2 linked regions of the Lentimicrobium sp. L6 genome follow. The protein of the gene in region 2 interacts with the protein of the main gene of each other region in a pairwise test. Links are inferred from orthologs where the notes say so. Each region holds a gene or a part of one and is shown on either strand. Other genes may lie near its edges.

Region 1 (11,408 bases), on a different replicon or contig from region 2:
GCTAAACAATTGTCATCAGTGTTCTATCTTAAAATGCACAAAAAAAACCCACTCAATCAAGAGAGGGCTTTTCTTATATTCTATTATTCAGATTTCTTAAGCACCTAAAGTGGCTACCATAACAGCTTTAATGGTGTGTAATCTATTTTCTGCTTCGTCAAAAACAATAGAGTTTTCACTTTCGAATACTTCTTCGTTTACCTCCATACCATCGATACCGAATTTTTGGAAAATCTCTTCTCCAACAGTTGTCTGACGGTTGTGGAAAGCTGGAAGACAATGCATGAATTTACACTTTGGGTTTCCAGTAGCATCCATCATGGCTTTATTCACTTGGTAAGGCTTTAATAACTCAATACGTGTTTTCCAAACCTCGTCTGGCTCACCCATACTTACCCATACATCAGTATAAATAAAATCACATCCTTTAACACCTTCTTCAACGTTATCAGTAACGATGATTTCAGCACCAGTTTCAGCAGCTATTTCTTTAGCTTGAGCAACTAGTACATCAGTTGGTTGAACGCTTTTTGGAGCAACAGAACGGAATTTCATTCCCATTTTAGCAGCACCAATCATTAATGAATTACCCATATTATTTTGGGCATCACCAACATAAGCGAAAGTAACTTCGTGAAGTGGCTTATCACTATGTTCCATCATGGTGAGGAAGTCAGCAAGAATTTGTGTAGGGTGAAACTCAGTAGTTAATCCATTCCAAACAGGAACACCAGCATGAGCACCTAATTCTTCAACTATATCTTGTCCAAATCCACGATATTCAATACCATCATACATACGTCCTAAAACGCGAGCAGTATCTTTCATAGATTCTTTTTTACCAATTTGCGAACCGGAAGGGCCTAAATAGGTTACTGTTCCACCTTGGTCATGAACTGCTACTTCAAAAGCACAACGAGTTCTGGTAGAAGCTTTCTCAAAAATTAAAGCTATATTTTTGCCTTTTAGTGTCTGTGTCTCTGTTCCGGCATATTTAGCCTTTTTCAAATCCATTGATAAATCAAGGAGAAATTTGATTTCTTTTGGGCTGAAATCTGATAATTTCAAAAAGTTACGGTTTCTTAAGTTGTAAGCCATAATTTTATATTTAAAAAAGTTTATAAATCATTTGATGACCATTTAAACGCCTTAAATTGGTCTTCAAATTTCTAGGGGCAAAAGTATTATTTTCGGAGGATATATTGAGAAGTATTTTGGCTTTCTCAAAAAAAAACTCCGTTTTAATTAAAAAACAGAGTTTCACTTATTATATAATTGATGATATATAAATTCAAAGTCTATTTTACCCCAATAATTCTTTCATTTTTGTGCCAATATCGGCTGGACTATCAACCACATGAATACCACAATCCACCATGATCGCTTTTTTGGCTTCAGCAGTATCCTCTACTCCACCAATGATTGCACCGGCATGCCCCATGGTTCTACCTTTAGGAGCGGTAGCACCAGCAATAAAACCAACAACAGGCTTATTACCAAATTCTTTCACATAACGAGCAGCTTCGGCTTCCATTCCACCACCAATTTCACCAATCATCACAATTCCTTTTGTTTCAGGATCGTTCATGAATAGTTCCATGGCATCTTTTGTAGTTGTTCCGATTATAGGGTCTCCACCAATACCAATTGCAGTAGTTTGTCCCAAACCTGCTTTTGTTAACTGATCAACAGCTTCATAAGTCAATGTACCAGAACGACTAACTACACCCACTTTACCTGGTTGATGAATAAAGGCTGGCATGATACCAACTTTAGCTTCACCAGGAGTAATAATTCCAGGACAGTTAGGGCCAATTAAACGGCTATTCTTATCTGTTAGGTATTCTTTAACCTTCACCATATCAGAAGTTGGAATTCCTTCTGTAATACAAACGATGACTTCGATACCAGCGCTGGCAGCTTCCATTACAGCATCAGCAGCAAATGCTGGCGGTACAAAGATTAAAGATACATTTGCTCCCGCTTTTTCTACAGCTTCTGCAACCGTATTAAAAACAGGTTTGTTGAGATGAGTTTGTCCACCTTTACCAGGTGTGACTCCACCGACTACATTAGTTCCGTACTCTATCATTTGGGTTGCATGAAAAGTACCTTCCGTTCCTGTAAATCCCTGAACGATGATTTTAGAATCTTTATTAACGAGTATGCTCATTTTGTTATTAGGTTTTTTGTTTTTTAGAGGATTCAAAGTTAAAAGATTTTCCCATATCAAAAGGAATTTTCCTAGATTTCTAATCCTCAATATTATTTATTTATATAGAATAAAATACCTTTTGCCCTATTCGGGTATTCCAATACTACTTTTTACATTTCAAAAGGGTATGACTCACTCCTAAACCATCAATATCTTCAGCTATTTCGAAGCCTACCTTTTTTACCAAACGAATCATATCATCACTGTGATACATTCTGCTATTTCCGTTAGCCAAAGCAGTGAAGTATAAACTTGTCATATTTAAACTATAGCTACTAGCCACATATTTCTGACGATCCCAATAGGTTTCATTGATATAAAGGATTCCACCTGGAACTAAAGCATCGAAAGCTCTAGATAAAAGATGAGTGATTTCCTCCTCAGAGAAGCAATCTAAAAACTGGCTCATCCAAATGGCATCTGCATTATTAGGATAAGCGTTTTTGGGGTTTAATAAGTCAATGGGGAAACCATCTATTCTATCCGATAAATCAACACTTTCAATATTTTGATAAGCGACATTAAGTTGGCCTGGTAGATCAAGGATGGTAATTTTTACATCTGGATTATACTGAGCGGCTTTGATACTAAATTTACCAGTATTTCCTCCAATATCTAATAAGTGCTTTGGTTTATCAGCAAATATTAGTGGCATGACTAATGGAAAAACCAAATCGGAATAATAATGATCAAATTTAAACCATGAATCCTGAACTTTTTCAGGTAAAGAAGAAAGTCCTTCATAAATGGTTTTCCATTTTCCAAATACTTTTAACCCTTCTGGTTTTCCATTTATTACAGAATCCTCTAAGTTATAGAATCCTTGATAGTTAACATCCTGAACAAAGTCCATATTGGCTTCGGTAAGCGGATCGTTAAGAATAAAATACCCTGTTTTAGTCAGGATGAATTTATCATCTTTTTGCATCACCACACCGCAGCTAATACCAGCATCGAGTAATACTTGAACACTATATTTTGATAGTTTTAATTCTTCTGAAATATCTTCAACGAGGATGCCTTTTTTACGAGACTCCTCTACTTTTTTTAATATACCTAAATCTCGCATCACGCGAACTGCTTGAAAGGCGATAGGACCAAAAGCTATTTTTTGAGCTTCGAATTTAGCATCTAATGCTGATAATTTATCTGAACCAAAGTTTCTCATTGTAGTCTATTTTCTACTTGTTTTGATTTGTATGTTACTTTAATAATAATCACAGGAACAGGGTCGTAACCTCTAGTTCCCCATGGATGACATCTGGATATTCTATTGGCTGCCAGCACTGACCCTTCTATAATTCCATGTTTTTTTAATGCTTGAAGACTATATTCAGAACAAGTGGGAATATGCCTACAACTTGCTGGCAAAAGTGGAGAAATGACATATCTATAAAAATGAATGGGTAAACTCATTCCTTCTACCGCTATTTTACTCCAATCTACCTTCAATGCTTATCTTTTCGCAAATGTAAAAAATTATTCGCAGTTGTTTTAATATTAAATGAATGATTCAATGAGGGAATGCCTGAATGAATGATCGAATGATTGATTAGCATATTATCCAGCTCAACCCAACCACATTATGAGTCTAGTTTTCAAAACCTTATTAAATCAGAGTATTTATCGATAGGATAAGGCAAACTAACGCATTTGTATTCAGTAATTACACATTAATCCTCATTATTCACTGTTAACTGTTAGTTGTTAACTAAATGGTATTAATCTTCCTCAAATTGCCCTAGAATCTCATTCACATCATTCTCAGTCTGACGTAATTTAGTTTGGCAAAACTTCAGTAACTCAGCAGCTCGTTTTACCTTTTTTGACAACTCATCAATACCAATTCCTTCTCCTTCTATCTCGGATACTATATGTTGTAATTCGCTTAAAGCGGACTCGTATGTTAGTTTCTTTGCCATAATTATGATTTGATAATTTTACTTTTGATGCTTCCGTCTGCTAATTGGGTTTCTATTTCTATACCCTCCTCTAAAAAGGCTGAATTCGTTATCGCTTTTCCATTCTGACGGGTAATACTGAATCCTCTTTTTAAAAGATTCTCAGGCTTCGATACCTTAATCAGTTGCTTTATATAATCTAACTTATTATGCTCTTTATCAATATTTAATAAAACATAATGTATTAATTGTTTTGATGGATATAAACCTGTACTTTCTCTATGAATAAAATCCTTAGCTACCAATTCAACAGTTCTCTTTTGATGCCCAACAATAGCGTCCTGATCCTTAATAGAAGACTTAGATAAATATAAAACATCATTCTTAAATTGCTGAATTTGACTTTTGTATTGATGAATTAATTCCATGGTAGATTGATTGGCAGAAAAGCTAAGTTCTCGTATTTCTGATTTCTCAGATTGAAGTAACTCAAAACTTGCCTTTGCCATTCTTGAGGAGCCTTTTTCTAGCTGATACTTCCGCTCTGCAATATGGTCTTGAGTGAATTCCATCACAAAAGAAAACAAACCCTTTACTTGGTTTTCAAAGTCAAAATTATGCTGGATGATATATTCTGCTACTGCTGTTGGTGTTTTCAAACGAGTATGAGCAATCATATCCGTTACCGATTGGTCACGCTCATGGCCTATTCCACTTAGTATTGGAAAGTAAGATTGAGCCAAACGTGCATTTAAACTATAGTCATCAAAACAAGCCAAATCTAAATTGGAGCCTCCTCCTCTAATGATTACCAAAGCATCATATTCTATACCAGTAGCTTCTAATTTTTCCAAAGCTAAAACAATGGATTCAGGAGCTTTATCACCCTGCATAACAGCCGGATATAACTTTACATTAAACTGATAGCCATTTACATTCTGCTCCAATTGATTCATAAAATCCTGATAACCGGCAGCAGATTCCGATGAAATAATAGCAATGTTCTGCAATACTGATGGTAAAACATATTGCTTATTAAAATCAAATAAATCCTCATCTTGTAATCGCTTGATGGTTTCTTGTTTCTGGCGCTCTAACTCACCCAAAGAATAGGATGGATCAATATCTAAAACCTGAAAACTTAGGCCATAAACGGGATGGAAATCAACACTTAATTGAAGGAGCACCTTCATTCCAGTTTTTACAGTTTCTTTAGTCACATCCTCAAAAGCACGCATGATTTGTTGCCTACGAGAACTCCAAAGATTAGCTCTTGCCTTGGCGATAATCTGATGATTCGATTTCTCCACCAACTCCAAATACATATGTCCACGAGCAGAACCAGAAACATTCGCCAATTCAGCAACCACCCAATAAGAATGGTCGAAAGAGGAACGAATCACCATTTGTAATTCACTCATTAAATCGGAAAGGCTATAATTCTGTTGCTCTGGCATGGAGATATTTTCTACAAAAATAGTAAAAGCTTCTATAGAATATAAATATTAGAGTTTTTTGGGAAGAATATTTTAGGCAAAACCTTCTGCTTAGTGTGGAATTCAATTTTTTGAATATTTTAGTGTATAAGTAATTAAATTTTCTATATTTGAAATTGCAATGAGCTTTTGCAATCGCACATATTAAGGCATTAAACATCAAGACTTATGAAAATTAGATTATGGGTTTTATTATTATCTAGCCTCCTCATTATCACTTCTTGTAGAGATAAAGAGGATACTCAAAATCAAGAAACCCCAACTGAAACATTTCAGTTTAGCGACCCAAACGAGTTCAATAGAGATGCTGCTCCTTTAAGTATTCCAATAATAATACCGTCAGATAATAAACTAGCAGCCAGAATCTTACTAACTACTGGCAAAAGCACAAAACCTACAGTTATATTTCTACATGGTAACCCTGGGTTTGAAAAAAATGAGGATATTGGTCAAGCATTAAGAAGAAATGGCTATAACAGCGTATTCTTTTCCTATTCAGGAACATGGGGTAATAATGGTTATTTTAGCTATTCTCAAAGTTTGCAAGATACAAAGGATGTGTATGAGTATTTAATTCAAAACTCAAAGAAATGGAGAATAAATACAGAGGAGATTTACCTTTTGGGTCATAGCATGGGTGGTGATATAGCTCTTATAGCTCTTGAAGAAATAAAAGGCATTAAAGGAGTGATTGCATTAGACCCTTGGAGTGGCTATTATGTTTTGAATCATAAAATCGACAAGCAAAGAATAAAATACATTACTAATTTAGAACAAAGACCTTGTATAAATTTGGTTTCTGGGGAGAGCTTTGTAAATGATGCGATGTCAAATGCAAGGATGAACCTAGACAACTCATTAAAAAACAACCCTAAATCTATTCTCAAAATATTTAGCACTGACAGAGAGCAGTCTACTTTTATAAGTTTTCATCAGAATATGACTCAGGAAAACATGATAGTATTAGATGCATGTGACCATTCCTTTTCTGATAAAAGAATTAGTTTAGCAAAGACTATATATAACTGGTTAGAAAGTCACAATCAATAAAATTCCTATTTTAAGGATAAAAAAAAGGTGGAGATATTTAATATTTCCACCTTTTTAATATTTTGCTATATTCTATCGTCTTCCTTTTTTCGCTTTCGGAAAAACCATTCTGTATTTCACATCAATATTCCCAGTACTGATATCATTTAGTTTTCTTTTTAATAATACCTTACGCATAGAGCTCAAATGCTCAGTAAATATTTTCCCATCAATATGGTCATATTCATGTTGCATAATTCTAGCCATAATTCCATCAATCCATTCTTCATGCTTTTCCCAATTTTCATCCAAATACTGGATTTTTATTCTAGGTTGACGCATCACTGCTTCATGAATATCTGGAACTGACAAACAACCTTCTTCAAAGCTCCACTCCTCGCCTTCTTGCTCAACAATATGGACATTAATCATGACCTTTTTTCCTTCAATAGCTTCAGGATACTCCTCTTTAAAAGGTGTAGCATCCAATACAAATAAACGTAGGTTTTTACCAATTTGTGGCGCAGCTAGACCTACACCATTAGTGGCATACATGGTTTCAAACATATTTTCAAGAAGCTGTTCAAGCTCAGGATAATCTTTATCAATGTCAACAGACATTTTCTTTAAAACAGGATGCCCGTAGGCTACTATAGGTAATATCATGATTAAATCTTTTTAAATTCCATATACGATTGCAAAATAAGAGAAGCACTAATGGTATCCACTAATTCTTTGTTTCGCCGGGCCTTTTTTCCTAAACCACCATCTATCATAGCTTGAAATGCCATTCTACTTGTAAATCGCTCATCCATTCTATCGATTTGAATATTTGGAAAAGCCTTTTTCAAACGCCCTACAAAAGGTGCAATATATTTAGTGGAGTCACTAGCTTTATTATCCATAGTCTTTGGTTCACCTACCACCATTATACTGACCTCGTTCTTTTGAGTATAATCCAGTAAAAAGTCAATAAGTTTAGAGGAAGCCACTGTGGTCAGTGGACTGGCAATCATTTGAAGTTCATCGGTAACCGCTATTCCCGATTTCTTTTGACCAAAGTCTATAGCTAATATTCTACTCATTTTCAGGTTGCAAATTTAATAAATATGTAACTCAACACTATAGTTAAAAACATAAGATTTGATAATAATTTGATAAATCACGCAACTATTTTGACCTTTTTAAAGTCTATCAGTCTATACAGCTGGTTAATTCTGTATTTCTGCTTATTAAATGCTCGTAACATGAATAAATTATACACTTTCATTTTATCACTTATTGCTATTTCCAGCACGGCTCAAATCAGCCCCTATTCCAAAGTATTATGGGCTGCTGGGGATATTAGTACACAAGCGTATTCATCTAGCCAGTCATTTGATAATAAAACCTTTATTATTGGTGAATACTTTGGCATCCATAAGTCCTTTGTTATGAAAATAGATGATTTTGGAGACCCTATTTGGACAAAAACGATTGCACAGGTAGATAATAACCATGAACCTAGGCTTATCAATATAATTAGTACTCTTGATTCTTGTCAGTTTATACTTGGGAGTATTTTAAATCAAAACAATAGCAATCAAGATGCTTTCTTTGCGAAAATGGATAGAAATGGGGTATTACTTTGGACAAAAACCAATAATTTAGGTGGATTGGTAAATGTTAGCGAAACTGCGGATAGTGGATTTATCTTAACAGGAGAACATGACTTTTCTAGTAGCGCCTATAAACAATTATCTGTGGTGAAAATCACTAAAAATGGTAGTCTAGAATGGTCAAGAATCATTCGTTTTGGTACAGCTTTAAGTAAAGGTTTATCTGCTATTCAAAATGAAAACGGTAATTTTATCATCACTGGACATTATAAAAATGAAAACGAAACTAAAACCACAGCTTTATTAGCAGAGCTCTCTAATACAGGAGAAATCAATTGGTGCTATGGTTATAAAAATCCTACTTTAGGTTATCACTATGAAATTGAAGATGTTCTCATTTATAATGATGAATACTATACATTGATGAATAATGACATGAATAGTATCTTAATGAAGACGGACTCTTTAGGTAATGTGGTATCTGCAAAAGAAATAATCGGTTCTGGATATTATGATATTGGTTATGGGATTAAAAGAAAGCTCCACATTAACAATCAAAATGAATTACTCTTTATTCACACAAATGGAATAGGCGGTTTTATAAAAACAGATTTAAACGCCGAAGCTATTATTAATGGAAACGTGTTTTTGCCGATTATTGATATACAATTCAAAGAGCAAAACAAACTTTTAGCTATTGGCAATGGCCCCTTAATGGGTGTGAAAAGCGCACCCCCCCCCCCGTACGAAACTATTGGGCTTATTCAAATGGACGATGAAGGAAATGGGATTGATTGTACTGAAGGCTCTTACGAAGGTTATTCAGAAGATTTCGAATTACAACAATTGAGCACCGAATATATCATTGAAGGCGGAGGAATAAGTACAAATATTGCTATTGAAATCGATTTGATTGACATAGATCAAAGAGATGGTTGTGTTGATTTTATTGGAGGTATTGAAAACATACCAGATAATTTGGTTTCAGTGTATCCAAACCCAAGCCAAGGAATAATCAATATTGATTTTGAAGAGATGATTGATGCCAAGCTATACATTATCAATCCATTCGGGCAAATCATACACCAGGAAACAATAAACCAACAACAATTTAAAATAGACTTAAATCGCTTCGGAAACGGAGTTTATTTATACCACATTGAGTCTGATAAAGCGTTTATCTCCTCAGGTCACTTTATCCTCAATAACTGATGTTATCACTATCGCCATCTTAAGCACGTGGAGATATTTTGTAAAATCACATTTTAATAACATCTTCTTTTTTGAATTATGGGCTGTAGAATTAGGAAATATCCTAATTTTGCAGCCTAAATTTTGATCATGTACACAGAACTAAGAAACACTATAGAGAAAGCTTGGGATAATAAGGAATTATTATCGGAGGAGGCTACTCAAAAAGCCATCAGAGATTTAATAGAGCTTCTTGATAAAGGAGAACTTCGAACAGCAGAACCCGTAAATGGAGAATGGAAAGTTAACGAGTGGGTTAAAAAGGGAGTCATCCTCTATTTTCCTATTCAGAAAATGGAAACCATAGAAGTGGGTCCATTTGAATTTCATGATAAAATAGCTTTAAAAACCAATTATAAAGAGCTTAATGTAAGAGTGGTTCCTCATGCTATTGCTCGTTATGGTTCCTTTGTAGCTCCAGGTGTTATTATGATGCCAAGTTATGTGAATATTGGCGCTTATGTGGGTAGCGGAACCATGGTGGATACTTGGGCTACAGTTGGAAGCTGTGCTCAAATTGGAAAAAATGTTCACTTGAGTGGTGGTGTTGGAATTGGTGGTGTATTAGAGCCTATCCAAGCCGCACCAGTAATTATTGAGGATGATTGCTTCATTGGTTCTCGTTGTATTGTTGTAGAAGGTGTGAAAATTGAAAAAGAAGCAGTTCTTGGTGCAAATGTGGTGATTACTAAGTCTACTAAAATTATAGATGTTACTGGAGACCAACCAAAAGAATATACAGGAGTAATACCTGAAAGATCGGTTGTTATACCCGGAAGTTATACTAAAAAGTTCCCTGCAGGAGAATTTCAAGTGCCTTGTGCCATGATTATTGGTAAAAGAAAACCATCTACAGACTTAAAAACCAGCTTAAACAATGCGCTACGCGACTATGGTGTAGCTGTTTAGGAATTCAAATACTTATTTATATTCATTCTTTAATTTCTCAATGAAAATCGTTGAGCGAATATTGTAATTTTGTATCTTTAATATGGAGATGAAAAAATACCTTGTCATACAAACTGCCAGCATTGGAGATGTGATATTATCCACTTCTATTGCTGAGAAACTGAGAGCTACAGACTCTTCTTGCCAAATTGATTATTTAATTAAAAAAGGTAATGAAGGTGTTTTTTATGGCAATATGAATATTAATGAATTGTTTATTTGGGATAAGAAAAAAGACAAATATAAAAACTTGTTGACTATTATCTTTCAGATTCAGAATGAGAAATATGATGCCGTTTTCAATTTACAGCGTTTTTTTAGTAGTGGAATGGTTACTTTGTTTTCTGGAGCAAAAAAAACCTATGGTTTTAAAAAAAATCCGCTCTCCCTTTTCTTCTCCAAATCCTTTCCTCATGAATACAAAGAAGATTGGCATGAGATCAATAGAAATCATCAGTTAATTAATCACCTTACTGATGAGGAGCCTGCACTTCCAAAGCTTTACCCTACTAAAAAGGATAATGCTAAAATGTCTATTCATAAAACCAAACCTTATATTACAATTACGCCTGCAAGCCTTTGGTTCACTAAGCAATATCCTTATGAAAAATGGGTGGAGCTTTTGAAAGCACTCCCTCACCATCTTCATGTTTATTTTCTTGGAGGACCAGATGACAGCAGTCTTTGTAATCAATTAATTAAAGAAAGTGGCTATGTAAATGCCATGAATTTTGCTGGAAAATTATCTTTTGTGGAGTCTGCAACATTAATGAAAGATGCTTTGATGAATTTTGTAAATGATTCCGCAGCTCAACATATAGCCTCCTCTGTAAATGCCAAGACTACAACTTTATATTGCAGCACTGTTGCTAGCTTTGGTTTTGGTCCTCTTTCTGAGGATGCTGTAATTATCGAAACCAAAGAAACATTAAAGTGTCGCCCTTGTGGTATTCATGGTCATCAATCTTGT
Region 2 (11,496 bases):
ACCTGACCCACATTGATAAAGTAATAGAACCCAGCATATAAATCATCAGCAGTAAAGTTAGTTACAGGAAAATCATTGAAATCACCGTCAATCATTCTACCTGCCGCTTTAATATTTGGAGCACCATTCTCTCCACCGAAAGCTTCAACATCTTCTGTATCAGTCCAAACAGCAAAAACAGCAGAACCATCAGCAGTTCTAGAAGCACGTAATCTTGTACCCCAACCGGCTGCTCCACCTAATGCATTGGCCCCATCTGTTGGTACATCATCAGTCATCACAGAGTCAACAAAAATTACATTTTGAACACCACTTTCGTTTAATTCAATATTGTAAATATAGTTTAAGTTGTTAGTATAAGAGTAACCTAAAGAATCAATATGAGTAGAGAAAGTACCTGTAGCTTTTACAAATAATTGTAATTCACCATTGGCATCAACAATACCATCAAGCTCAGTACACTGTGGCCACATTGGACCTTCAAGAGCATTTGTTGCCCAAATATACTCAGACATTACTTCATTATCTTCCAATTCAATTTCGATTTCATCCCAGCTTTCACCTGCATCTGTTGTCACAAATACAATAGGTTGGTAACCATTTTCGATATCAGCAGAAACACCAATCATCCACATATAACCAATAGAACCATCGTTAGACCAAGTAGAACCGAAAGTCCAGAAGTTAAAAGTAGTACCATCAGTTCTCATTTTAAGGTCAACAGGAACATCAACAGATTCCCAATCGAAAGTAGAACCATTATATTCACCATTCCAAACATTTAAGTTCATCTCGGTAGAATAACCAGAACCATTATCTTGGTATTTTGAACCCATAATATGAACAAAACCATCATTAGTGGCCTGCATACCTTGACGAATCAATTGGCTTCCAGAATAAGCAGGATCAACTTCAACTAATTGAAGATCTAGATCTGCACCATTAATTTTTGAACTTGAGAAGAAGTTATGCGTCCAAGTACCTGTAGAAACAGGACCAGCACCAACTACTAAAGCTTCAGCAGGATTAGTGTTTCCATCAGGATTATAAACCACACCAGAAGGATATCTTCCACCATCAGCAGTATTAATCAACCAAGTATCAGCCCAAGTATCTCCATCTTGAGAAGTAGCAGAAATAATAGCACCACTATTACCATTTGCACCAGCGTAGGTTGCAGGATCCGTTCTAAAAGTAAAAGAGTATGTTCCAATCTCTTCATTATAATCTAAACCTCTTTGCTCTTCTAAAAGAACAGAATACACATTGGCCGATTTCCCAATATAAACTCTATCAACAGATTTAGTTCCTTTTAAATTCATTTCTGCGGCTACAACAGGAGAAGTTTGAGTAGGATTAACTATCTCAATCTTATTCTTTGTATTTACCGTCTTTGTTGTTTTTTTAGCATCCTTAGTTCCATCGGCCATTGCTCCGAAGGAAAGGCTAAGAGCCAAACCAAAAAGTAATAATTTTTTCATCGCACTTATAATTTAAATTAACATTGTTTATTGTGTGCTCCAAAATTATATGATCTTTATGGCAAAAAGCCTATATTCAAACGGAATGAACTCGTAAATCTCACGTATTTTTATCTAAGTGATTTCTGCAATACGTATTGATTTAGCGTTTCCACATTAGCTTTACTGTTCCCCACAAAAACATGTTTATCATCAATAATCACAGGCCTTTTGAGGAAAGTGTATTCCTGAAGAATATACTTTTTATAGTCTTCTTCACTTAGGTTTACCTCTTTTAATTTCAGGCTTTTATACTTTTGAGATCGACGCGAAAACAGGTCTTCATAGCTCCCTACTAAAGCTTTAATCTCATCTAATTCCTCTTCAGAAATCGCTCTCTTTTTGATGTCAATGACTTCGAAACCTAAGTCTAAAACTCCACTGTTTTTGAGGATTCTTTTACTGGTGTCACAGGTGGAAAGGGTGAATATTTTCTTCATAATGATGCTATTTCCACAAAACTCGGACAGTGGTCTGAGTGTTTTGCGTCGGGTAAAATACCTACATTTTTGATTTGGCTTTTCATGTTTTCGCTAACCATATGGTAATCGATACGCCAGCCTTTATTATTGTTTCGCGCATTGGCTCTATAACTCCACCAAGTGTAATGATGAGGATCTTTATTCAACATCCTAAAGGAATCGATAAAGCCTGTGGCTAGAAATTGCGACATCCATTCTCGCTCCTCAGGCAAGAAACCACTGGTTTTTGCATTGCCTTTAGGGTTGTGAATATCAATGGCTTCATGACAAATATTATAATCTCCAGAAAGAACGAGATTTGGTAAGGTTTTCTTAAGCTCGTTAATATACTCCGTATAATCGCTCAACCACTGCATTTTGAATTCTTGGCGTGCGTCTCCACTACTTCCTGAGGGATGATAAACACTTACTACTGAAAAATCTTCAAAATCAGCACGTATAAAACGGCCTTCAAAATCATACTTTTCAATTCCCATACCAAATTGCACATGCTTAGGTTCTACTTTACTCAGAATAGCTACTCCGCTATATCCTTTCTTTTGTGCAGAAAAGGAATAAGTATGATAACCCAGCTCTGTAAATTCAAAAACCGGTATTTGATCGTCTTGGGCCTTAGTTTCTTGTATACAAACCACATCGGGATTCTCTTCTCTTAACCAATCAAGGAAGCCTTTTTTAACAGCAGCTCGTATTCCATTTACATTATAGGTGATTATCTTCATATAGGTAATTTCTAAGGTTTTTATTGAGGCGCTAATTTCGGTATTTTTTTACAAATGAAAGTATTGCTTATTTGATATCATCCATTTCCTCATTTTTTTAAATTTCATAAGCTACATATGCTTAGGATTATTAACTTTGCTTCAAGATAGCCAAACATGAAAATCAGATTACAAACAACACAACCTACTGACGAAGAGTATCTCATGATTGGGCTATCCTCTTCCCTGAAGGATTATCAGCTATCTTACTATTTAAATAAGCACTTTCAGACCTTTTTTAAGAAAATGCCCGATATCCCATTTTATAATAAGAATGGAGAGATTGGCAAGTTTGCATTTTATCATTTTTATGATGAAGACTTACGTATGGATTATTATCTATTTACCAATAAATCCTCAAAAAACACGGCTGTTTCCGCTTATCCTCATTTTGAATTCTTTGTTTTATTTAAGCTTTCCTCTTATCAAATCCCTGTAAATGAAATTTTAAAAGAGATGAGGAGGGTTCCATATATAAATGCTGCTCTCCAAATTCCACTGCAAAAGCTTAAAAATCTAGATGAATTATTGGAAGATATAGAGCTACATCTATTAACAATTACCAGTGCTCAAAAAAAGTGCGAAGCTCGACAATGGCTATGGCAAAAATGTGTAGCTCAAAATAAAATCGCTAATTTTGAAAATAAATTGATTTAAAAAATAAGATATTATGAAAAAATTTGCAATCATTCTATCGGGATGTGGTGTTTTTGATGGCGCCGAAATCCATGAAGCCACCTTAAGTATGTTAGCCGTGATGATGCACGGAGGAGTCTATGAAATATTTGCACCTGATATTAAACAACATCATGTAATCAATCACATCACTGGTGAAGAGATGGACGAGGAAAGAAATGTGTTGATAGAGTCCGCCAGAATTGCCAGAGGAAAGATCAGCCCCATGAGCGCTTTCCAAGCTGAAGAGTTCGATGCTTTATTGATTCCGGGTGGATTTGGAGCTGCTAAAAACCTCTCCGATTTTGCCTTTAAAGGAGCTGAAGCTGGTGTTTTTATCCAAGTGAAAGATGCCATTCAGGAAATGCATAGAATGGGAAAACCCATTGGAGCCTTATGTATCTCTCCTGCGCTTATTGCCTTAACTTTAGACAATGTAGATTTAACCATAGGAAACGATAAAGCGACCATAGAAGCTCTAGAAGCATTAAATGCACATCATTTAGAAACTTCTCACGGCGAAGTGGTTCACGATAAAGCAGAAAATATTTTTACCACTCCTTGTTATATGCTGGATGCTACTATTCTTGAAATTGCCATTGGTGCCGAGAATATTGTAAAGGCTATGATGGAGAGTATGGAGTAGATTGAGAATAAAACAATTATTACTCTGTGAAACTTTGTGACTCCTCTGTGTGCTTTGTGATATAGCTATTAAACACTATAAAGAATAGAACACGAATAACACGGGTTTAGCGGATTGTCACTGATTAATTATGCCAGCTTTCGAACGCTCCGCTTCTCCCTTTCTCCATCTCCTATACATTGTATTTCCACGCAAAGAAAACGCAAAGAAAAATCGCGAAGCTCGCAAAGTAAACAGAACACATATTATGAAACCCATTTCTAAGGTCTACACATACTCAAACATTGAACCTTGAACTTTGAACTTTAAACCTTAAACCCTGAACTTTAAACCCTAAACCTTGAACCCTCTCCAACTCTCCAGTTCAATAACTCAAAAACCACTACAACTTCCCACCCAAAACAGTAGATAACTTCTCAGATTTTACATTTCCTTCTAAGTCGAAGTATTCAAATAATAAGATATAAATTCCCATATCTGCTTTTTGGCCATTCTCGTCTTCTCCATTCCAATAGTAAGTTCCTTCAGTAGCTAAAAGCTCATTTTTTACTAGGCGATTAACTTGTCTTCCTCGTGCATCATAAACGATTAAATTGAGTTGATAACCTACCTCTTGCATGCGATAATGTATTTGAAGAACATCCTCATAACCATCATTATCAGGCGAAAAAACTTCTGGTTCCAATTCAAAAGCAGATATACTTTCGCCTTCCTCTAAATACTGAGAATTCTGATAGCCTGGAGTTCCATAGTTAACAGAGCTGGCAGCTGAATGCCAATTTGAAGAAGCATTCCCTCCATTCAAACTTATTTTTTCTAAAGAAACTCCTTTGGTATCTTTTAATAAACTGTGATGCATGTCTTCGTTATACTGTAATTCATCAATAATACTGTCCGTGGAGGAGCTTAAATGAAGAAGAATGTGGCCTTCGGAATTGGGGAAATCGGGCAAGCTATTCAGTTGCATGATTTGCTCAGGTTGTTCAGAATAATAGACTTTGAGTACTTGTGTTGGGGATTCGGCATAGGCCATATAATCCATAGGGAATAGCAGAGCGCTTTCCAAATCGGCAATATACCAAGTGGTATCGTATTGATTCACTTTTATTCTCGAAATACTCAGTCCCGCAGTTTCTAGGATTTTCTCAGAAACATTAACCAATTCTATATATTCTCCATCATCAATAGCTGCATCAAAAAGGATTTCATTAAAAACGATATCTCCTTTTTCTATTTCATCGGGAACAGCAAAACTCAAAAACAATCCTCCCGCTGAGCTACCATTACATTCCAATAATCCATCTTGAATTTCTAAGGTATAAACTACCGCATTAGATAGTTCTTCATTTAGACTAAGAATAACGGTATTATATTTAGGTCCTTCTATTTCGCAAGTATTGGGCTGTCCTATGCCCTGATCTATAAAATAACTCTGAGTTTCCGCCAAGCTGATACTGTCCATTTTTTCGCTGAAATAAACTCGTATACTCATTTCACTCAATAGCTCAATTCTCTGAATCCTCAAAGGCTCTATCTCACCCGAAGTTCCATTCACACTATTCAAACTTCCGGGAGTTCCTCCTCTAGCATCTATGCTTTCGCTCCAATTGGGCTGCTCCACACAATATTCCAAAGGATCAATAGCTTCTAAACTCCATCCCCCATCTGATTTATCGTCATCATCAAACCAATCATCGTCATATTCCACCTGATGAATAATACCTCCACCCAGGTTTCGTAATACCAATTGAGTTCCACCATTTGTTAAGGAAAAACTAGATATGGGATAAGTATCTCCAAATTCAGAAAAACTAGCCACAGCATTGGGCTCGCAAACAATCAAATATTCTTGAGGCTCTAATAAATAGCTTTCAAAAGTTTTTATGGTAGAGCCTGTTTGCAGGGTCCAACCCGCTAAATCGATAGGGGCATTGGAAGTATTATAAAGCTCTAAAAACTCATAGGGAGGCAAACCATAAGCGGGTTCCGGATCTGCCAATATCTCATTTATCACTACATCGCCTTCCATCGCAATTTTCGGCACCATAAAATCAATCTCGGCTGGGGTATCCATGAGCTGGCCTGCACAATTTCTAATTTCTCCATCTATTACCAATTGATAATGCTCCCCTATTTCAAATTGGTCTTCGAATACTAAAAACACAGAGCTGCTGGTATCTTTTGCCATGACTTGTTGAACTGGAATTCCCCCAGGGTTCACAATATAATTGGATTTTCTTAAAACATCTTGCAAATCCATTTGTTGGTTGAAGGTCAATAATAAAAGAGGATTATCCACTACTTCTAAACTTGAAGCCTGAGGGAAAGCAGGTGTATCATCATAAATAGAATTCATTTCGCCTGGGCTTCCACCTCGTGCATCTTCTGCCGCTCTCCAATTGATGGCTTGGGAACAAAAGTCGGAAGGGTTAATTTGCTCTAAAGACCATCCTCCATCATCTTTATTGGGATCCAAATACCAATCATCGCTGTATTCTACTTCATGAACCACAATATCCGTTGGGCTTAATAAGCGCAATAACTGTCCCCCATTGGTTAAAGAAAAACTAGAAAAGCCAACACACTCTCCATACGGAGCCAGCAAGGAAATATTACTTTCTTTACAAAGAATAAGATAGGAGTTGGCAGGGATATTGGCTTCCGGAAAGTCTTTTAGTGTCCCTCCTATTTCTAGCTTCCATCCTTGCAAAGTGATTACGGTTGAAGTTCTATTATAAATCTCAAGATACTCTGCATTTGGCAATTGTATTTCTGGAGTTGGGTCTGCCATGATTTCATTAATAACCACATCGAAAGGAGAAACTTCTACTCTGGCAAATGTCTTTACCGTGGGCTCCATCACATTTCCACTTAAATCTTCAATATTTTCTATGATGATTTCATACTCTTGATTCTCCAAAAATTCATTCTCAAATTGCAGAAAGACTTCTGTTTTCCCTTCTGACAAAATTGCAACAACAGGGTTACCAACAGATTGATTCACGTTATAATTTAGCATATTTATAGCAGTCTCTTCCAAAATCATTTCACTAAAACTAATATTTAATTCTTTTGAGGATTCTAATACAACCGCCTCCACCTCCGGCTTTTCAGTATCCACTTCCATATATTGTATCTCTATGTTATCTAAGTAAAATTTAGTGGAATTAGAGCTGGTATATTTACAGAAGTATCCAAAATAAGAAGTAGTGCTGATGCTATTATCATTTCCTTGGCATTCCATTTGAAACTGACCTGTGCTATTAAAATCTGAATAAACGATCCAGTCTCCATTATTCTTGTGAATCACCTTTATTTTAGCCTGAAAAGAGGAAGCCACACTAGCTTCTGTTCCTCTACAAATGGAGGTGATTTCTGTTCCATTTTGTTTAAACAACTCTATGGCATCATCGCTCAAAGACTCTCCAAATTGAAGGAAATATCCATTTAAACTACCGGATAAATCTTGTTGATCGGATGTCAAATAAACCCGAGCATTATTATTAGAGGAAGGACTGAATGAAAGTTTTATAAAAAACTCCCAGCTGGTGCTGTCCATTATGGAGCTGGCAGTGACCAAATATGAGGTATCCGACTGTCCTTCATTATTCAATTGCAATTGAAAATCAGGGTTGACTATGAAATGGCTCTCATCGCCTATCCATGAAGGATTCTGGGTAAAATCACCATCCTCAAAAGTCTCAGAAACTTGGGCATGAATTAGGAAGGAAAGCACTAAGAAAACGATTAGTATAAAATGCTTTTTCATTAGGAAAGTTTTATCATTTATTATCGCAATAAATGTACTAATTTTGCATTTAATAAAGAAATAAATATGAGAATAGCAGTAGTAGGCGTTACGGGAATGGTTGGAGGCGTTATCCTCCAAGTACTAAAAGAAAGTGAATTGGTGATCACAGAATTGATCCCTATTGCTTCGGAAAAATCAGCAGGCAAAGAAATCGTTTTTGATGGCCAGACATTCACTGTTTTAACCATAGAAGAAGGCTTAAAGAAAAACCCTCAGATTGCCATCTTTTCAGCTGGTGGTGCTACTTCTAAAAAATGGGCTCCTGTATTTGTCAAACAAAACTGCTATGTGATTGACAATTCTTCTGCTTGGCGCATGGATAAAGAAATCCCTTTGGTGGTTCCTGAAATCAATACCGCCCAACTAACCAAAGAACATAAACTCATTGCCAATCCAAATTGCTCTACCATACAAATGGTATTGGCTTTGGCTCCACTTCACCAAGCCTATCAATTAAATCGTTTAGTGGTTTCTACTTACCAATCGGTTACTGGCTCTGGCGTTGGCGCTGTTCGGCAATTGCAAGATGAAAGAATTTGTCGTCCTGCTCCAGCTAAATTCTATCCTCACCCTATCGATATGAATTTGATTCCTCATGGTGGCGATTTCTTAGAAAACGACTATACCTCTGAGGAAATGAAACTGGTAGATGAAACTAGAAAAATATTAGGTGACGATAGTATTAGAGTAACCGCCACCGTGGTTCGAGTTCCTGTGATGGGTGGGCATAGCGAAAGCATTAATGCTGAATTCCATCAAGACTTTGAGATAAAAGATGCGGTGGAATTGATGCGAAATTATCCTGGAATCACTATTCAAGATACACCTTTAAATAACGACTATCCCATGCCTAAATTTGCTGAAGGGAAGAATGATGTTTTTGTGGGTCGTATTAGAAAAGACGAAAGCCAAGATAAAACCATGAACATGTGGGTGGTTGCCGATAACCTAAGAAAAGGCGCGGCTACCAATGCTGTTCAAATTGCAGAATATATTACCAAAAACTTCGCTATCTAAATCTTGCCCTTGGAACTCATTAAGGACATAAAAAACTTTCCCAAACTTAGCTATCCTGTGGTTAGTATAGGTAGATTCGATGGTGTGCATATTGGTCATCAGAAATTATTGAAGATATGTAAATCTATAGCCACTGAAAAGCAAGGGCAAGTAGTCATTATCACCTTTGACCCAGGACCAGAGGAAGTTCTTTTTGAAAAAAGCAAGGATGAGGTGAAACTACTCAATACCATAGAAGAAAAGGCCAAGTTGCTGGAGTCTTTTGGAGTGGATTATCTGTTAGTCATCCCTTTTACTGAGGCCTTCTCACATACCACTTCCTTTGATTTTGTGAGGAGTATTTTGGTGGAGCAAATTGGAGTAAAAGAAGTGGTGATGGGCTTCGATAATCAATATGGATATGGCCGTGATGGTGATTTTCTCTTGATGAATAAATTTGCCGATAAATATGGTTTCTTAGTGAATGAAGTGCCCATGGAGGATATTCACAAATTGGGCATTAGTTCTGTTAGAATCCGTAAATACCTCACCGAAGGAAATATTCCTGCTGCTAATAAATTCTTGGGCTATAAATATCAAATGTCGGGCTTGGTGGTTCAAGGGAATCAAATTGGTCGTACTTTAGGTTTCCCCACAGCCAATATGGATGTTAAGGATAAGTATCGCCACAAGCTCATGCCGGCTGGTGTTTATGTGGTAGAGATTAAAATAGGCGAAGAGCATTTTTATGGCATGGCCAATATCGGATATCGTCCAACCATTAGATTAGAAAAACATGACCTCAGTTCCGAAGTCAATATCTTTAATTTCAATAGAGATATTTATGGGAAACATATCACCATGTGTTTTTTAGAGAAAATTAGAGAAGAAGAGAAGTTTGATGGCTTAGAAACGCTAAAAAAACAATTGACTTCGGACAAAGAAAAGGCATGCCTGATGATGGAGCGATTTACGGATTGTAAGTAAAGAGTTTGCTTTCCACCCTAAAATCTTGTTAATCTAGCTTTTAAACCTATTAAGCTCTCAATATTTAAGATTCCACGCGAAGAAAACGCAAAGGAAGAACACGCCAAAAGCGCAAATGGATTCACGCCTCGACCACAAGGAGAGGATTAAAGCCCTGAGAAGGGGGAATAAAAACTTCTCAAGCTCTTAGGTTTTCACCCTCTCAACTATTGATTATAATTACTTTAATATATTTTAGGCAATCTAGAATTTCACGCAAAAAAAAACGCAAAGGGAAAACATGCAAAGAACGTAAAGATGATAGGACACGGATGGCACAGTGTCTTAGCGAATTTTTACTGGATAATTATGACGTTCTTGGCTTTCTCCAATTCTAAATTGTGCAGGTTTTTAAACTTAACAAATTATGGAGCATTTTGTGGTTTGTTCTTAGTTATACATTCCTGTTTTTAAGCAAAAAAAAATCAAATGCGAATATTTAGGGCCTCATTTTGTAATCAAATAATTGCAAAAAACAATCAATTTAATCCGGGAAAATAGTATTTTTGACCAAACTCTTTTCATCTAACATTATACTTATAAATTATGAAAAACCGCATTTTAATCATTATTCTCATCTGTGTTTCATTTCTTTCTTTTGGGCAGCAGAATCACTTATCAGTTCATAACAAATTCAGAAAAGTGCAGCACTCTAGCTATTTTGATTATCAGAAAATGTTCTCATCTTTAAAAATGGATCCCGATCAATACTTAACAGCATTTCAAAAGTTAGACTCCCTAAATCTTGAAACATATCTGGGAGAAAACAACTATAATACACTCCAATCAAGACAATGGCAACACAATAATTTAGGACAAATTACTAGCTTTCTATATTATAAGGATATTGCAGACTATGGCATGTATTTGGATTTTAAAATAGATTATACCTATGATAGTAACTTCGATAAATCAACGAAAATATACTATAGAAAAAACATTGAAGATGAACTTTCTGAATACTCTAGAAACCTTTATAATTATGATTCATACCATCAACTAATCGAGGATATATATTCGGTGAGGCTCTTTGATGATGAGGAATTTACAAATCAATCTCAAAAAATATACTCTTGGAATTCAGCAAACCTATTGGAGAGCATTATAATTAACGATTGGGATTCAGACCAAAACAACTGGAACTTTGAAGAACAACAAAACTTCTATTATAGTAATGAAGGATTATTAGACTCTTTATTAATACAATATTGGATTACAGAAGAAAACACCTGGAAGGATTTCTATTTATACAAATATGAACACAATGAGAATCAAGATTTAACAAGCGAAGAGGCTTTTATTCAATACCTTGACATCAATTATTGGGAAAAACGTTATAAAAGAGACTATATTTTTGATGAGGAAGGGAATAATATAGAAAGGTTAACTTTCTCTGTAAAATCAAGTGACGATTCTTGGCTATTGAATGATAAAACAAACTGGTCGTATGATGAATATGGAAATAATATCGAAACCTACAAATATAATTGGGATGAAAATAATGAAATCTGGATGACACTAAGTAAAAACCAAAATCTGTACGACTATAATTTCTCAATAGATGAAGTAATCATTCCAT

The links.
Region 1: the proteins of HNS38_RS18090 (region 2) and def interact in binary tests that used the Escherichia coli proteins (3 or more experiments, as listed by UniProt). The link is inferred for Lentimicrobium sp. L6 from one-to-one orthologs.

What each region holds. Positions count from the first base shown.
Region 1 is NZ_JABKCA010000063.1:18,802-30,209, forward strand. The notes cover bases 5,522-8,386. They hold def (peptide deformylase), read right to left. Parts: upstream 7,308-8,386; coding sequence 6,735-7,307; downstream 5,522-6,734. Other genes in these bases: xseA (exodeoxyribonuclease VII large subunit), read right to left, coding at 5,522-5,573; HNS38_RS15100 (alpha/beta hydrolase), read left to right, coding at 5,781-6,662; ruvX (Holliday junction resolvase RuvX), read right to left, coding at 7,310-7,726; HNS38_RS15115 (T9SS type A sorting domain-containing protein), read left to right, coding at 7,889-8,386. In the rest of the region: argF (ornithine carbamoyltransferase), read right to left, coding at 97-1,098; sucD (succinate--CoA ligase subunit alpha), read right to left, coding at 1,304-2,173; HNS38_RS15080 (class I SAM-dependent methyltransferase), read right to left, coding at 2,319-3,383; membrane protein insertion efficiency factor YidD, read right to left, coding at 3,380-3,631; xseB (exodeoxyribonuclease VII small subunit), read right to left, coding at 3,937-4,137; more of xseA, read right to left, coding at 4,140-5,521; more of HNS38_RS15115, read left to right, coding at 8,387-9,451; HNS38_RS15120 (2,3,4,5-tetrahydropyridine-2,6-dicarboxylate N-succinyltransferase), read left to right, coding at 9,581-10,399; HNS38_RS15125 (glycosyltransferase family 9 protein), read left to right, coding at 10,488-11,408. UniProt on the Escherichia coli protein: Removes the formyl group from the N-terminal Met of newly synthesized proteins. Requires at least a dipeptide for an efficient rate of reaction. N-terminal L-methionine is a prerequisite for activity but the enzyme has broad specificity at other positions.
Region 2 is NZ_JABKCA010000096.1:362-11,857, reverse strand. Bases 6,963-9,915 are described here. They hold HNS38_RS18090 (aspartate-semialdehyde dehydrogenase), read left to right. Parts: upstream 6,963-7,919; coding sequence 7,920-8,912; downstream 8,913-9,915. Other genes in these bases: ribF (riboflavin biosynthesis protein RibF), read left to right, coding at 8,922-9,878; HNS38_RS18095 (lamin tail domain-containing protein), read right to left, coding at 6,963-7,853. In the rest of the region: HNS38_RS18120 (T9SS type A sorting domain-containing protein), read right to left, coding at 1-1,481; HNS38_RS18115 (arsenate reductase family protein), read right to left, coding at 1,592-1,960; HNS38_RS18110 (exodeoxyribonuclease III), read right to left, coding at 1,957-2,724; HNS38_RS18105 (IPExxxVDY family protein), read left to right, coding at 2,881-3,420; isoprenoid biosynthesis glyoxalase ElbB, read left to right, coding at 3,434-4,084; more of HNS38_RS18095, read right to left, coding at 4,467-6,962; HNS38_RS18080 (hypothetical protein), read left to right, coding at 10,464-11,496.